One region of the Bacillus sp. EB V-12 genome, then DNA from elsewhere that is predicted to be linked to it. Evidence: riboswitches for the same ligand, from Rfam matches in the RefSeq annotation. Region 1 holds a riboswitch; each other region holds the start of a gene.
The links. Region 1 has a riboswitch for S-adenosylmethionine ahead of mtnW (2,3-diketo-5-methylthiopentyl-1-phosphate enolase). Riboswitches for the same ligand answer to the same signal wherever they lie in the genome.
Positions count from the first base shown of each region.

Region 2: linked by a shared signal. The riboswitch ahead of ACZDYH_RS26695 (peptide ABC transporter substrate-binding protein) and the one ahead of mtnW (2,3-diketo-5-methylthiopentyl-1-phosphate enolase) in region 1 are both predicted to bind S-adenosylmethionine.
Region 3: linked by a shared signal. The riboswitch ahead of ACZDYH_RS21940 (methionine ABC transporter ATP-binding protein) and the one ahead of mtnW (2,3-diketo-5-methylthiopentyl-1-phosphate enolase) in region 1 are both predicted to bind S-adenosylmethionine.

Region 1 is NZ_JBUXJL010000001.1:591,685-597,041, forward strand. Features, by position in the region: gene ACZDYH_RS03205 (1,2-dihydroxy-3-keto-5-methylthiopentene dioxygenase) at 169-681, opposite strand; gene ACZDYH_RS03210 (methylthioribulose 1-phosphate dehydratase) at 659-1,297, opposite strand; gene ACZDYH_RS03215 (2-hydroxy-3-keto-5-methylthiopentenyl-1-phosphate phosphatase) at 1,294-1,953, opposite strand; gene mtnW (2,3-diketo-5-methylthiopentyl-1-phosphate enolase) at 1,950-3,194, opposite strand; SAM riboswitch class I at 3,259-3,364, opposite strand; gene ACZDYH_RS03225 (pyridoxal phosphate-dependent aminotransferase) at 3,429-4,607, opposite strand; gene ACZDYH_RS03230 (carbon-nitrogen family hydrolase) at 4,622-5,357, shown strand, end outside.
Region 2 is NZ_JBUXJL010000014.1:29,042-34,398, forward strand. Features, by position in the region: gene ACZDYH_RS26690 (peptide ABC transporter substrate-binding protein) at 1-772, opposite strand, end outside; gene ACZDYH_RS26695 (peptide ABC transporter substrate-binding protein) at 1,178-2,818, opposite strand; SAM riboswitch class I at 2,951-3,055, opposite strand; gene ACZDYH_RS26700 (aldo/keto reductase) at 3,208-4,041, opposite strand; gene proC (pyrroline-5-carboxylate reductase) at 4,043-4,846, opposite strand; gene pnuC (nicotinamide riboside transporter PnuC) at 5,033-5,357, shown strand, end outside.
Region 3 is NZ_JBUXJL010000008.1:24,274-29,630, forward strand. Features, by position in the region: gene pruA (L-glutamate gamma-semialdehyde dehydrogenase) at 1-174, shown strand, start outside; gene ACZDYH_RS21935 (cysteine hydrolase family protein) at 445-990, opposite strand; SAM riboswitch class I at 1,233-1,339, shown strand; gene ACZDYH_RS21940 (methionine ABC transporter ATP-binding protein) at 1,463-2,482, shown strand; gene ACZDYH_RS21945 (methionine ABC transporter permease) at 2,472-3,137, shown strand; gene ACZDYH_RS21950 (MetQ/NlpA family ABC transporter substrate-binding protein) at 3,159-4,013, shown strand; gene ACZDYH_RS21955 (HXXEE domain-containing protein) at 4,178-4,645, opposite strand; gene ACZDYH_RS21960 (DUF3926 domain-containing protein) at 4,708-4,899, opposite strand; gene ACZDYH_RS21965 (ArsA family ATPase) at 4,892-5,357, opposite strand, start outside.

The DNA of each region.
Region 1 (5,357 bases):
CTTGAAAAATCAAGGTGTTAAATTTGTGATGAAATGGTACTTTCAAGTAAATAAAAAATCAGGCTTATTTCAAAATGAAATAAGCCTGTTCCATAGGAGGATGTATATATGTAGAGTGAATAAAAGTTTGGAAAAGGGGGTCCAAGTCCTTTTATTCAACTAACTACCTTAATAGATTGGAACCCAGCCTTCAGTTGTCACAAAAATACGAATAGCTACAACTTGGCGATCATCTTGCAAGGTAAAATAATGTCTTGCATTTTCAGGAACAGATATTAAATCGCCTGGCTCAAGTTCAACATCAAAGAATTTCCCATCTTTACCTTCAATAGCGAAAATGCCATGACCACTGACGATAAAGCGAACTTCGTCATCTGTATGATGGTGTTCCTTTTGGAAATTAATTAATAATTCGTCAAGGTTAGGGGTGCTATTTGAAAGTGAAATTACATCATGTGCTTTATAACCACGGCGTGCTGAAACATCAGCGATTTCTTTTGAAAAAATAGCTAATATTTCAGCTTTGTTTTCATCTGTTAACGAATAATTTTCATTTAAATGAGTAGGAAGTTTAGAAATATTCCATTTCTCATATAAAACGCCTTCCTCTTGTAGAAATTTAGATACTTCCACTTCATTTTCAATACGAGTATTTACTTCATGAATACGAATTTGCGCCATTAGAAACGCCTCCCTGAATTGATAATAGTTTTATATGAAATTGGAATAAAAACTCATAAGCTTCTAATCTCTTCTTTGCATCAAAGCTATCTCGGCCCCATACAGTAATACCGTGGTTACGGATTAATACTGCACCCGAATCTCCTTGTATATGCTTTCGGAAGTTTTCTCCAAGCGTTGGGATATGGGCATGGTTTTCGATAATAGGAATGTAAATTGTTGCACCTTCTTCCCAAATATCGAGTGCTTTAATAATTTCTTGATTTTGAAGGGTGACTGCATCACTATATAAATTTGTGATGACATTATTATCGGTTGTATGAACATGAAGTACGCAACCGGCATTCGTATTGTTATAAATGTGTGTATGCAATATTGTTTCTGCTGAAGGACGTAATTCAGTCTCTAAAACGGGAACTCCTACATGATCTACTAATAGAAAATCATCTGGAGTGGTTTTTGTTTTATCTTTACCGCTTGCCGTAATAAGAAAAGTAAGTGGTTCATGACTAACCTTTATAGAAATATTACCACTTGTTGCTGGGAACCAATTTCGTGTTGTTAACTCTTTTTTTATCTCGCTTAAGTCATACCATTGACGAAAAAGTTGTTTCATGCCTTCACCTCCAACAAAAGTTTTAATTCAGCTTGCACATCTTGAAATGTTTCAAACGGTGTATAAGCAATATGATTTTCTGCACACTTTGTAATAAGAAAATCGCGAGCGAATACTTTATCAGCTTGTTTCGCGGCTTGTAAATCAGTAATAGAATCTCCAATTACAATATGAAAGTCATCTGTATCACTTAATTTACGGATTAATGATGATTTACATAATCCGCAATGATTTTGACAATGATCATCACAAGAATGAGGCCATTTAACTGTAATAAACTCTGCTGAAAAGTCTGTTTCATTACAATAAATTTGCTCTTTTGGAATGATTCCTTGTAAGAGTGGATAGACGAAGAAATCCATTCCACCTGATATCACGTAAAAAGAAATGTTATTTTCCTTTACGAATTGTATAAACTCATGAAAACCACTACGGATTTCAGCAGTTTCTATTAAAAATTGAATAATATCATCGTGCAGATTAGTAGGTATTAATTGAAATAATTGAGAAACACCTTCTTGAATGGATAGTTCTTGTGATAAAATTTTATTCTTTACTTCTTCGGCTTCTGGTGGTGCGAATTTTTCCATAATGGACATAATGTTATCATTATTTGTAATCGTGCCATCGAAATCACAAAATACTTGAATACTCATAATTTCACCTCATAAGAGGGATTTCCCCATATTTGTAGTGCACTATGCAAATTTATGTCGTCTACTTCATGGAGTGGTTTATTTTGCAAAGTAGCATCAATTGCAGTACGAAAAGCTTTACCGCCGCCTTGCGCTCCATTTGGATGTCCGTGTATCCCGCCGCCAGCATTAATAACAACATCTTTACCGAAATCTCGTACAATAAAGGGAACGAAACCAGGATGAATACCAGCAGACGGAACAGAAAAGCTCTTCTTGAAAAATGCATCGTCTTCAGTTAAATATTTTGAGATAGCAAGAGCCTCCTCTTTTTCTAGCGCAACACTTCCGTATGGAGATGGGAATAATGAAAAGTCAGCCCCAGCATAACGTAGTAGCTTTCCAAGTAATAATGGAGATGAAACTCCATATAACTTGGATGCTGAATAAGCACCACTTACAGCAGGATGTGGCATAATAGGAACTGGGATTTCATCATCTTCTGCAAGTGATTGTAGTACATCTAGTCCGTAAGCAAATACGTTAAATAATAGAATATCAGCTCCAGCTTGCACTGCACGTTTAGCATTTTCTTTTAAATCAAAAGTTCGCCCTGTTAAATTTACGGCATATAACGTTTTATGACCGTATGTTTCGTAGACAGATTGTAAAACTTCTTTTCCAGATACAATGCGTTTCGTAAGGGGTGTTAATGCATTTTCAAATAATATTTCATCATCTTTTACTATATCTACACCACCAATTGCTTGATCGCGTAATTGCGTTTTTAAATACCCAATGTTTCGTCCAATCATTCCTTTAAAAATACTCATTAAAAGGGGACGATCATGCACTTGTAAAAGATTTCGAATACCATCTATCCCGAATTTTGGACCAGGAAAATGTTTTTTTAACTCGTCTGAAAAAGTTAAGTCAATTAGTTTTACTTCGCCATCAAGTGATAGCTTTCCAAATGTAGTCGTTAAAATCGCTGGTAAATCTGGACTGAAGTTTAATAGCGGATATTCGATTTTAATAATTCCGCGTTTTACTTTTTTACGTAAATACGAATTGGTATGTTCATGTTCAGCTAATTCCTCAACATGAATGACGTTGCCTTTATGCTGCTTTAATTGTTCTTGCAATAAGTGTGGCAAATGAGTCCAAGAGCCAATTGTTAAACCGAGTGCAATTTGCTCAGCTTTTTTTTCTAAGTTATGTGAATCATCATGGATTAAATACGTCGCTATAATTCCGCTCATTGTTATAACCTCCTAGTTAAATAAAAAAACCTCTCAGCTAAGGAGAGGTTTTTTTACAACCAGCTCCTTATCTGTCAGCGTAATGCTGCGAGAATTAGCACCGTGTCTACAATTGTAGATCGGTTGCCGGGTTTCGTCGGGCTCGTCCCTCCACCTGCTCTTGATAAGAAGTATTTAGAAATGTTTAAATTTTTAAGATAACTGAATTTTGTCAGATATTTTTCGTGTTGTCAATTACTTTTTGAAAAAATTTAATTTATCAATTCGATTAATGGCTTCTCGTAATCTATCTTCTGTATGCAAGAGACCAACACGGACATACCCTTCTCCATGCTCACCAAATCCAACACCAGGAGCAACTGCGACATGTGCTTTTTCTAGTAAAATATTAGAAAATTGCTCAGAGGTATATCCTTTTGGAACGGGAAGCCATGCAAAGAATGATCCTGTTGGAATGTCTACATTCCAACCAATTGAGTGACAGGCTGAAATAAGAGCGTTTCTTCGAGATTCGTAACTATTTACAAGGTCTATTACACAAGACTGTGAACTTAATAGCGCTTCTCGAGCAGCATCTTGAACTGCACCGAATATACTAACATACATATGATCTTGTAATAGGTTAATTGTTTCAATCACACTTTCATTCCCTACAGCAAAAGCGATGCGCCAGCCAGCCATATTGAAAGTTTTTGATAATGTGTAAATTTCAATTCCTATATCTTTCGCACCATCTGCTTGCAAGAAACTAACAGGTTTTTGACCATCAAATCCGATAGCTCCATAAGCAAAATCGTGAACAACTAATATATTATGTTTATTAGCAAAGTGAATGGTTGCATCAAAAAAATCTTTTGATGCAGTAGCACCGGTAGGATTATTTGGATAGTTTAAAAACATTAATTTTGCACGCTCTGCAATAGAGTCATCAATGTTCGTATAATCTGGTAAAAAGTTATTTTCTGCAATAAGCGGCATTGTTTCAAAGTGTGCTTTTGCTAAAGCAACCCCGGATAAATAATCAGGATAACCTGGATCCGGAACGAGAATCGTATCACCGGGATTTGTAAAACAAATCGGTAATTCTACTAGTCCAGCCTTCCCTCCAAACAAAATAGCAACTTCAGTTTTTGGGTTTAATTCCACGCCGTATTCACGTTTATAGAATGTAGCCACGGCTTCCTTTAAGCTTTCATGTCCGCGAAATGGCGGATATTTATGATGAATGGTCTTTTCGGCAGCATCTTGTAAAGCTTTTACGATATGCTGCGGTGTTGGTTGATCTGGATTACCTTGACCTAGATTAATAACATCGTGACCAGCTGCAACGACTTTGTTAACTTTTGCAACAAGTGAAGCGAAAAATTGTGTTGGCAATGATGTTACTATCTCAGAAGGTTGAAATAATTTCATACTTTCCACCTCTTTTGAAAGTTGTTACAATTCTAGTGACAAATGATATAATCTTTCCAGTATTTTGTAAAGAGAAAAATAAGAATGGGGCTGAAAAAATGAAAGTCGCATGTATTCAAATGGATATTGTTTTTGGAGATGTAGAAAAAAATATTGAGAATGCTAAAAATAAAATAAGTGAAGCTATGAAGGAAAGGCCAGATGTTATCGTCTTACCAGAACTATGGACAACAGGATATGATTTAACGAGACTTTCTGAAATTGCAGATAGGGATGGAGTGGAAACGAAAGAAAAGTTAATAGAATGGGCGAAGCAATATGATGTACATATTGTTGGTGGGTCCATAGCAAAGCAAACAGAGCAAGGCGTTACAAATACGATGTATGTTGTAAATAATGAAGGACAGTTAGTCAACGAATATAGTAAAGTACATTTATTTCAGCTTATGGATGAACATAAATATTTAATAGCTGGTAATGGTACGGGCGAATTTAAGCTAGATGATGTTGAATGTGCTGGAACAATTTGTTATGATATTCGTTTTCCAGAGTGGATGCGTGTTCATACTGCTAAAGGGGCAAAAGTATTATTTGTTGTAGCAGAATGGCCATTAGTTCGTTTAGCACATTGGCGTTTGCTATTGCAAGCAAGAGCAGTTGAAAATCAGTGTTATGTTGTTGCGTGTAATAGAGCAGGAAAGGATCCGAATAATGTGTTTGCAGGTCATTCTTTAATTGTGGATCCTTGGG
Region 2 (5,357 bases), on a different contig from region 1:
ACTTATCTTTAACGACATTGAAGTTGATTTCTTCTAATTTTACAGTTTTAGCATCCCAATAGTTAGGATTTTTCTTCAATTGGAAGCTTTGTTCATGTTTCCAGTTATCTAATGTGAAAGCACCGTTATAAATTAAATGATTTGTTTCTAAACCATATTTATCGCCTTGAGACTTTAAGTACTCTTCATTAATTGGTAAGAATGTTGAGAATGTAGTTAAGCTTAAGAAGTAGGGAACAGGACGGTCTAGTTGTACTTCTAACGTTTTATCATCAACAGCTTTGACCCCTAGTTGATCAATTGGCAATTGTTTTTGGCTTATTTGTTTCGCATTCTTTATATCGAAGAATAAGAATGCGTATTCAGCTGCTGTATCAGGATTTACGGCACGTTGCCAAGCGAAGGCAAAGTCCTTTGCTGTAACAGGAGTACCGTTTGACCATTTTGAATCACGGAGATGGAATGTATATTTTGTTTTATCGGGACTAATGTCAACCGACTCAGCGACACCAGGAACCGGTTTATTATCTTCTCCCATTGCATATAGCCCTTCAAAAACATTACGCATTACGTTCATGGATTCCCCATCCGTTGCTTTTGCAACATCCATTGTTGGAATTTCTGAAGCGAATGATAAGTTAATTGCCTGTTTATCAGGTGCTTTATCGTTTGCTTTCGCTCCGCTTGCATTATCTTTATTTCCCCCGCAAGCAGTTAGTAATAGACTTGCCCCCAAAACAGATGCAACAACAGGTACAACTTTTTTCTTCATTGTTCGTTCCTCCCTAAATGTGTTGTTCGTAACGTCATAATGTCCGTGTCTTGAAGTAGCTATAGAAGGAGATAAAACCTATTATAAATATTTGTTTATAGGTAATCAGGTGTTCTATATGTATATACATGTTGAACTGTAATCTATCGTTATATGTTTCAACGTAGTAGACATTATATTTTGATGGTGAAATATTTTGTTTCTTTGATTATTTAGAATATTAACGCTGAAAAGAACTATATGTCAATAATAAAAATAGATTGTTAATTTCTCAGAATAATATATTAAAAAAGCAGATTCTCATGTGTGAGAGAACCTATTTTTAATATATTTTGCTAAAAAAACAATTGGTGTGGGCTAATAATAAGTGGGGATGAAGAAACCCCCACTTATTAAAGTTTCACTTTATTTTTCAATTTTTGCCCACTTGAAGTTTAATTGACCTGCAAAGTCTACTTGCACAATTCCTTTCACATAAGAACGTTCTAAATAAGATTCGCCTTTTTGGTAAAGAGGAGCGATAACAGAGTCTTTAAATAATATTTTCTCGGATGCTAGTAATGCTTCCCAGCGAGCTTTTTCATCACCAGCTAAAGTTGTTTTCACTTTTGCTATTGTTTCATCGAATTCCTTATTAGAGTAATGATCTAAGTTATAAGGGTTATTCGTTGTAAATAGCTCAAGGAATGTAATTGGATCCGCAAAGTCAGGGCTCCAGCCATCAATTCCGATTTCGTAGTCACCTTTTAATAAAAGCGAAACTTGTTGCTTACGCGGCTGAGGTTTTATATTTACTGTTAATCCATCTAGATTCTTTTCTAGTTGTCCTTTTAAGAATTCACCAGTTTTCTTATCAAGGTCAGCATCACTCGTTAATAATTCTAATGTTATCTTTTCAGAACCAAGCTCTTGTTTAGCTTTTTTCCATAACTCTTGTGCAGATTTTGTATCAACTTTTGTTAAATCGCCGTTTGCAGTACGGAAGTCTTTTCCTTCAGGTCCTTTTGCAAAGTTTTTTGGAACGAGACCAAATGTTGGTGTAGAGCCATCATTTAATAACGTATTTACAAAGGATTTTCTATCAATTGTTTGATCAATTGCTTGGCGTGCAGAAACGTTTTGAAGTACTTTGTTTTGTTGATTCATACGTAAAAATTGTACGCCTACGTTTGGACGTTCTTTAAAGTTAGCATCCTTTTTATATTTATCGACGAAGTCAGATGTTAGTTTTATACGATCTAATTGTTTTGACTCGAATAAATTTACTTCTGTTGATTTTTCTTTTACGACATTAAAATTGATTTCTTCTAGTTTGACAGTATCTTTATCCCAATAGGTAGGGTTCTTCTTAAATTTAAAGCTTTGTTCGTGCTTCCAATCGCTTAGTGTAAAAGCTCCATTGTACAAGATTGTATTATCTTCTAAAGCGTACTTATCACCTTGTACTTTAAAGAATTCCTCATTAATTGGTAGAAATGTTGGGAACGCTGTTAAGCTAATAAAATAAGGAACAGGACGCTCTAATTCTACCTCAAACGTATGGTCATCAACTGCTTTTACACCAAGTTGGTCGGCTGGAAGTTCTTTGTTGTTAATTTTTGTTGCGTTTTTAATATCAAAGAATAAAAATGCATATTCAGAGGCTGTTGCTGGATCTACGGCACGTTGCCAAGCGAACACAAAATCTTTAGCTGTAACAGGAGTGCCGTTTGACCATTTTGAATCTCGCAAATGGAATGTGTATTTCGTTTTATCGCCACTTACTTCATGAGATTTTGCAACACCAGGAACAGGTTTGTTACCTTCACCAAGATTATACAAACCTTCAAATACGTTTCTCATTACTTGACCAGAATCAGTATCTGTAGCACGAGCCGTATCCATTGTTCGTATTTCAGTAGGTGAAGATAAGTTTAAAACCTGTTTACTAGGTGCCTCGTCTTTTGCATTTGCTCCGCTTGCTTCGTTTTTATAACTACCGCAACCAGTTAATAAAATACTTACTCCTACAACTGATGCAATACCGGGTACAAACTTCTTTTTCATTTGATTTTCCTCCTAAATAATTAAGTTTGGATGATGATGAGGGAAATGAAAAATAAAAAATCCCTCTTTTCATATTGAGAAAGAGGGATTTTTACGTACAAGTTATGCACCCGTATATAAACGAAGTCCCTCATTCTATCTTTCAAGCATAAAGCTTGCAGGAAGTGGCACAGTATTCAAAATGAACCTGTTGCCGAGGTTTCAAAGGGCCAGTCCCTCCACCTCTCTTGATACAATGAGTAAACGAATAAATTTTATTAATTTTTGTGTTTCTTTGATAATTCAAAATCTTACACCTTGAATAATGAAGTGTCAACTAAATGAAATATAGTTTAAATTTTCAGTTTTCTTAAATGAAAAAACCACTGCATATGGCAGTGGTTTTTCTACTAGAAGTTAAAGTTATCTGGATCTGGACCAACGCGACGATCTTCATTTAAAGCTTGAATTGCTTTCATATCATCAGCACTTAATTCAAAGTCGAAGATGTTTGCATTTTCAATAATGCGATGTTCTTTAATTGATTTGGGAATTGTTACAACTTCGTTTTGTAAATCCCAACGTAAAATAATTTGCGCAGTTGATTTATTATATTTTGTCGCAATTTCTTGTAACGTTGGATTATCTAGTAGTTGTCCTTGCATTAATGGTGACCAAGCTTCAAGCTGGATATTATGTTCTTTACAGAATGCATGTAACTCTTCTTGTGCTAAACGTGGGTGGTATTCCACTTGGTTGACCATTGGCTTAATTTCAGCAATTTCAAATACGTCTTGTAAGTGGTGAATGTGGAAATTACTCACACCGATAGCGCGAACACGGCCATCTTTATAAAGTGTTTCTAATGCTTTCCATGATTCAGTATATTTCCCTTTTACAGGCCAATGTACTAAATATAAATCTAAATATTCTAGACCTAATTTCTCTAATGTAGTTTCAAATGCTTGAAGCGTTGTTTCATATCCTTGATCGCTATTCCATACTTTTGAGGTAATAAATAATTCTTCACGTGAAACACCGGATTCACGAATCGCTTGCCCAACGCCTTCTTCATTTTGATAGATTGCTGCAGTATCGATGCTGCGGTAGCCATTTTTAATTGCTGCTTTTACAGAATCAATTACTTCTGAACCATCTTCTACTTTAAAAACACCTAAACCAAACCAAGGCATTTTTACACCGTTATGTAATGTTGTATAGTCTTTTAAACTTGTTAAAATCATATTATTTCCCCCTAGCTTTTTTGTTTGTTGCTTCTACTGCTTTTTGAATTGCCTCTGAAAAATTATATTCGTATAAAGTTTTGAGACCCTCAGCTGTGGAACCACCTGGCGTTGTTACTTGTTCGCGAAGGTTAGCTGGATTTTGCGTTTGTTCAAGCATAGAAGCAGAGCCAGAAATCATTTGAATCACAAGATGTTTTGCGGTTTCTTCATCAACTCCATAACTTTTTGTTGCTTCAATTAAGCTTTCAGCAAAGTAATAAAGGAAGGCTGGTGCACTTCCAGTAACTGCAGTAAGCTGATGAACTTCTTCCTCAGTACAAAGTTGCGAAGTACCAATACCTTTTAAAAGTAGTTGCAGGGTTTCTTGATGTATCTCGTTTACTGATTGTCCCATTGTATATAAGGAGATAGACTTTCCAATTTCAGCAGCTGTATTAGGCATAATCCAAGCAACAGGCGTGCCTTTTGGGAGTCTAGCTTCTAAATAAGATGGTCCAATGCCAGCTGCTACTGTTACGACTAGTTGATTTGATATTAACGGAGATAGCTCAGCTAATAACTCTTCATGAGCCGAAGGTGGCATTGCTAAAACAACCGTATCAACAGATGTAACATGCTGTTTCCAATCTGTTGTAGTAGACACATTATATCGATGTTGTAACTGTTTTAGCTTTTCTATGTTGCTTCGGTTAGAGACGATAATTTCTTCGATGTACTCTTTGCTTGTTTTAAGTAATCCGGAAAATATAGCTTCTGCCATACGACCGGCACCAATAAATAAAATTCGATGTTTAGTTAGCATATCCTTTATTCCTTTCTAGTAGAGATATGTTATAAAAACGATATCATCTTTAAGAGAATTTTGTAAAAAGAAAAGACTTACCGTAGATGGAATGGATAATGAGAAGGAGGAGATTCATGGTAAAGGAAAGGGCTATTCCTTATACTGGTGATAGGGAATTTATTACACATCTGGGGAGAGATAAATATGGTTAGAAGTCCACTTTTTTTACTTGTTTCTAGTATTATTTGTGTATTAGTTGGATTGTATATTCAATCGAGTTATATTGAAATTTTCGCATCAATTATGGGGATCATTAATGTTTGGTTATTAGCGAGAGAAAAAGTATCCAACTTTTTATTTGGCATGATTACTGTTGCGGTATTTCTATACATTTTTATTACACAAGGTTTATATGCAATGGCAGTATTAGCCGCTTTTCAATTTATATTTAATGTATATGGTTGGTATTATTGGATTGCACGAAGTGGGGAGGGAGAGGTAAAAGCAACAGTTCGTTTAGATTTGAAAG
Region 3 (5,357 bases), on a different contig from region 1:
GCACGCGAAGACTTCCACGTTGGTAACTTATACTTCAACCGTGGATGTACTGGTGCAATCGTAGGTTACCAACCATTTGGTGGCTTTAACATGTCTGGTACAGACTCTAAAGCTGGTGGACCTGATTACTTAGCACTTCACATGCAAGCAAAAACTACTTCTGAAACTTTATAAGAAATAGTAGAGGAGCTCTTCACAGAATGTGAAGAGCTCCTTTTAAAATTGAAATCCTATATATTACCATCGTTCGAAGGGAATGAGCTAAAACCTATTAATAGCGGGATAAACATGCGAACAGAAATAAAATGATGAGAAAAGTTGACTTATTAGTCATATTTTTTAGTATTCATTTTGAGAATTTCCTGTATAATACAATTTGAAAGAAAATCTATGGTTCGACAAGGAACACTCCTTTCGGTTTTGCTCACTGAAAGGAGTGTTTTTTTATGTAGCTAAAAATTCTTGCGTGCTTATTACATTTGCATATACACCATTTAAACTAGCTAAAATTGTATTGTGAATGTAAACAGCTGGTATAGTAGCGTTCTTAAAAGAAAGGTCTTTTGTAGCACAAGCATCATGTATAACGGTACATTGAAAGCCAAAATCGAATGCAGCCCTTACTGTAGCATCGATACACATATGAGTCATCATCCCACATACAACGACATGTTCAATATTTAAACGTTTTAATTGCTCTAGAAGATTAGTTTCTCGGAAGCTATTTGGATAATGTTTGACTATAACTGTTTCTTCTCTAAGTGGACGTACGCTTTCGTGAATATGTACACCTTCTGTATTAGGTAGGAAAAAAGTAGCGCCATCTTTTATAGCTACGTGTTGGATATGAAAAATAGGTTCGCTGTTTGTTCTAAAGTGTTGTAATAACTGATTAGCATATTCGCTTGCTTCTACTGGATTACGCAATTCCATCTTTCCATTTGGAAAATAATCGTTTTGAATATCGATGAGTAAAAGAGCTGTTTTCATATATTTATCTTCCTCCGAGTTTCATATTCAAATAAATTTATTCAATTCGTAGAGAAGATTCTCCTGTTTAAAAATATGAGGAAGAAGAATTTTAAATAACCTTGAAAGTTACTATTTTCTCATGAATTTTCATCTGAAAATTTTAATAAAGGAATAATTAATATTTTTCTAAAAAATGTATTGACTCTTATTATTCTGAGTTCTATAATGAGAATTAATTAAACGACAATTAAATCGATACATTCTTATCCAGAGAGGTGGAGGGACTGGCCCTACGATACCTCAGCAACGGGTTTTTTTAATACCGTGCTAACTCCAGCAAGCCATATAAAGGCTTGGAAGATGAGAAGATGTGAATGAGTACATATAAGTGCTCTCCTTCTTATCTTTATGGTTGATAAGAAGGAGAGCACTTTTTATTTTACCTCGAAAGCTCTGCTTCAAGTTTTTACAGCATATAGGAGGGGAAAAAATGATTTCTTTTAACAATGTAAGTAAAGTGTATGAATCAGCTGGGCAATCTGTTCATGCGGTAGAGGATGTAACATTATCAGTTGAGAAAGGCGAAATTTTTGGCATTATCGGTTTTAGTGGCGCTGGAAAGAGTACGTTATTACGCCTAGTAAATATGTTAGAGAGACCGACGGCAGGAACGATTTCAATAGATGATAAAGATATTACATCATTATCGACGAAAGAATTACGTAAACTAAGACAAAGAATCGGAATGATCTTTCAAAGTTTTAATTTATTTAATTCAAGAACAGTATTTGGAAATATTGCTTATCCATTAAAGTTAGCGAAAGTACCAAAGAATGAGATAAAAGAAAGAGTAAATGAACTGCTGAAGTTTGTAGGGTTAGAAGATAAAGCAAACTATTACCCAGAGCAGCTATCAGGTGGACAAAAGCAACGTGTGGGCATTGCTAGAGCACTTGCGACATCGCCAGATATTCTTATATGTGATGAGGCAACATCAGCCTTAGATCCAGAAACAACGACAGAAATTCTAAACTTATTAAAGAAAGTAAATAGAGAATACAATTTAACAATTCTTCTTATTACACATGAAATGCATGTTGTGAAAGAAATTTGTCACCGTGTAGCTGTAATGGAGAAGGGAAAAGTTATTGAAGAAGGAAAACTGTTTGATGTTTTCACGCAACCAAAAACAAAGACGACTCAAAACTTTGTACGTTCTGTCATTAATGATCATTTACCGGAAAGTGTTCTAGCGAAAATTCAAAATGGTGGTCAAATTTATCGTCTAACATTTACTGGTGAGGAGACAGGACAGCCGGTACTATCATATATCGCAAAAAACTATAACGTCGATGTAAATGTACTGTACGGAAATATTATTGAACTTCAAAATGTGCTATTTGGAAATCTTCTTGTAGAGTTGCAAGGGGAGCAGAGGGAAATTCAAAAAGCATTACAACATCTAAGACTGCAAGTGCAGCTGAAGGAGGTAGAAGCTCATGCGAGTTGATTGGAGTATATTTTGGCCGCGCATACTAGATGCGACGGGGGATACCCTCTTAATGGTAATTGTAACCCTTATATTTGCTACAATTCTTGGTATACCGCTAGGTTTACTTTTATATGTAACGAGAAAAGGAAACTTTTTAGAAAATAAATGGGTCTTTTCTATTCTTAACATCATAATTAATACAATTCGTCCGGTACCATTCATTATCTTTTTAGTAGCGTTAAGTCCACTAACGAGAAGTGTTATCGGAACGACGATTGGAACAGCAGCAGCAATTTTCCCGATGACCTTAGTCGCATCAATTGGTATTGCTAGAATGGTTGAAACAAACCTTGTTTCCGTTCCGAAAGGAGTAATTGAAGCAGCGCAAGCAATGGGCGCCTCGCCAATTAGAATTGTTTTTGAAATCCTTGTACCAGAAGCGTTAGCACCATTAATCTTAGGTGTCACATTTATGACAGTTGGTTTAATTGAATTTTCTGCAGTTGCTGGGCTTGTCGGTGGTGGCGGTCTTGGTGATTTAGCAATGACATATGGTTATCAACGTTTTGATACATCAGTTATGTTCGTAACGGTCGTGTTACTTATTATTCTCGTACAGATAGCTCAAAATTTAGGGAATTACTTTGCGAAAGTCTTGTTACGCAGATCATAAAAAGGAAGAGAGGAAAAGAAAATGAAGAAAATTTTAGCATTTGCATTATCAGCGATTGTAGGAGTCTCAGCATTAAGCGGCTGCTCAAGTGGAGACACGGGTGCAGGAGCGAAAGAAAAAGTAGTTCGCGTCGGTGTAACTGGAACGGATGGAGACGCTTGGGAAATTTTGAAGAAAAAAGCTGAAAAAGAAGGGATTAAGATTAAACTGGTGGAGTTCTCCGATTACACAACGCCAAATAAAGCGTTAGCTGATGGAGATATTGAACTAAACTCATTCCAGCATATTGCGTTCTTAGAGCAATTTAAAAAGGAACATAAGTTAGATATTACAGCTGTTGGTACAACACAAATTGCACCAATGGGTTTATACTCTGAAAAATATAAGAAATCAAATGAAATCCCAGATGGTTCAGAAATTGCAATTCCAAACGATCCAACGAACCAAGCACGTGCATTAAAACTTCTTGATGCAGCTGGATTATTAAAGCTGAAAAAGGATTTTGGTCTATTTGGAGATCCAAGTGGTATTGCTGAAAATCCGAAGAAATTAAAAATTACACCGGTTATCGCACAGCAAACACCTCGTGTGTTAAAAGATGTAGCGGCATCAGTTATTAATAACGGTGTTGCTGGTCAAGCTGGATTAGATCCAGCGAAGGATCCTATTTTCTTAGAAGATCCAAAGAATGAAAATGCGAAGCCTTATATTAATATTTTCGCAGCTCGTACGAAAGATAAAGATGATCCAACACTGAAAAAAGTAATTGAATTATACCATTCAAAAGAAGTAACAGATGCAATTAAGAAAGAAACAAATGATGGTTCAATTTCAGTAGATCTTTCACTTGAGGAGCTTGAAAAAATCGTAAAATAATTATTGGGTTTAATGGACTAACAGAAGGAACCCCTCCGCTGTTAGTTCGTTCAACATATAAACTTAACAAACAAACCCTAATTCTGTACCTTCCAATTTTGTATAACGTAGAATCCAATGTTTGTTAAGTAGAGTAATGGACCAGGAGTTTTCCTGGTCTTTTTTTATGAATGAAAATAGCTAGCGAACAGTAAGGTAATCCAAATTATAATGGGATAAGAAAATAAGCTGAAAAGGAGTGTAATTACGAATTGCTTTTGATGAATTAAGTGTTTTTTGGATAAAAAAAAGAAAATAGAAAAGAGAGTAATGAAAAATGCTGATATGACGCCGGGGTTATAGGAGCGATAAATGAAAAACAAAATAATATGTTGAACAGAGTTGAAGAAGATGGCCCCTTGTATAAAAATAATCCAGCATATAGAAGACAAGAAGTTAAGTTGATATAGAAAGACGATAAGTAATACAAAGATTGTTAATACGGAAATGGCAATGAAAAATTGTTGGCTAGTTATAAGACGGATTGAAAATTGATTAGCAAGGTATTGTGGCATTTGGAAAGCTTCTTCAAGGTTATGAATGAAAAATAATAAGGGAATGATCCAGAGTATAGTAGTCGAATGTTTTTTCATCAATTTACATCACTCCAATAAAGTATAGAAAGCCCAAAAAAAGGCCCTCTATACAGAGATGGTTATTCAATTATGATATTTTTTAAATTAACTTCATGATGCTCTCGTTCTTTCAGATAAGCAGCTAGTTCCTCTTGTAAAATATTTAATATTTGCTTAGCGGATTGCTGGATTGGATTAGGTAGCTCTTCTAATATATGCATCCCGACTTTTACTTTTGTACGAATTACCCTTCGTAGTAATTCCTCATGCATGGACTACACCTCCAAACCGAATATTTAGTACATCTTCATCAAATTTTGCTCCTTGAATAGAAAGGTGTGTTAATGTTTTTGGTAACGTGATGTTCCGTTTAACAGAACCCGCTCGAATAATAAGTTCATCACCTTTTTGATTTAAGGAAAGTTCACTTTTGTTTGAGAAGGGAATGGACAGAACGAAAATATACTCATCGCCATCCTTTTTTACATATTGAGTGCGCCCGTTAAATTTCACTTCTGTAGGGGAATGATCAGTTTTAAATAAAGAATCTCCTACACGTTCTAACATAGACAAACCAACAACTTCTTGTTCAAACATTGGAGCTTCGTAAATAGGAAGGGGTTGAAAACTATCTTGAATTAATGTTTTATATTTCTTCTGTGTATCTTTCCATGCCTGAAAATAAGGATCGGTGACAGTGTTAGGGATGACGCGGTTAATCATAATGGCA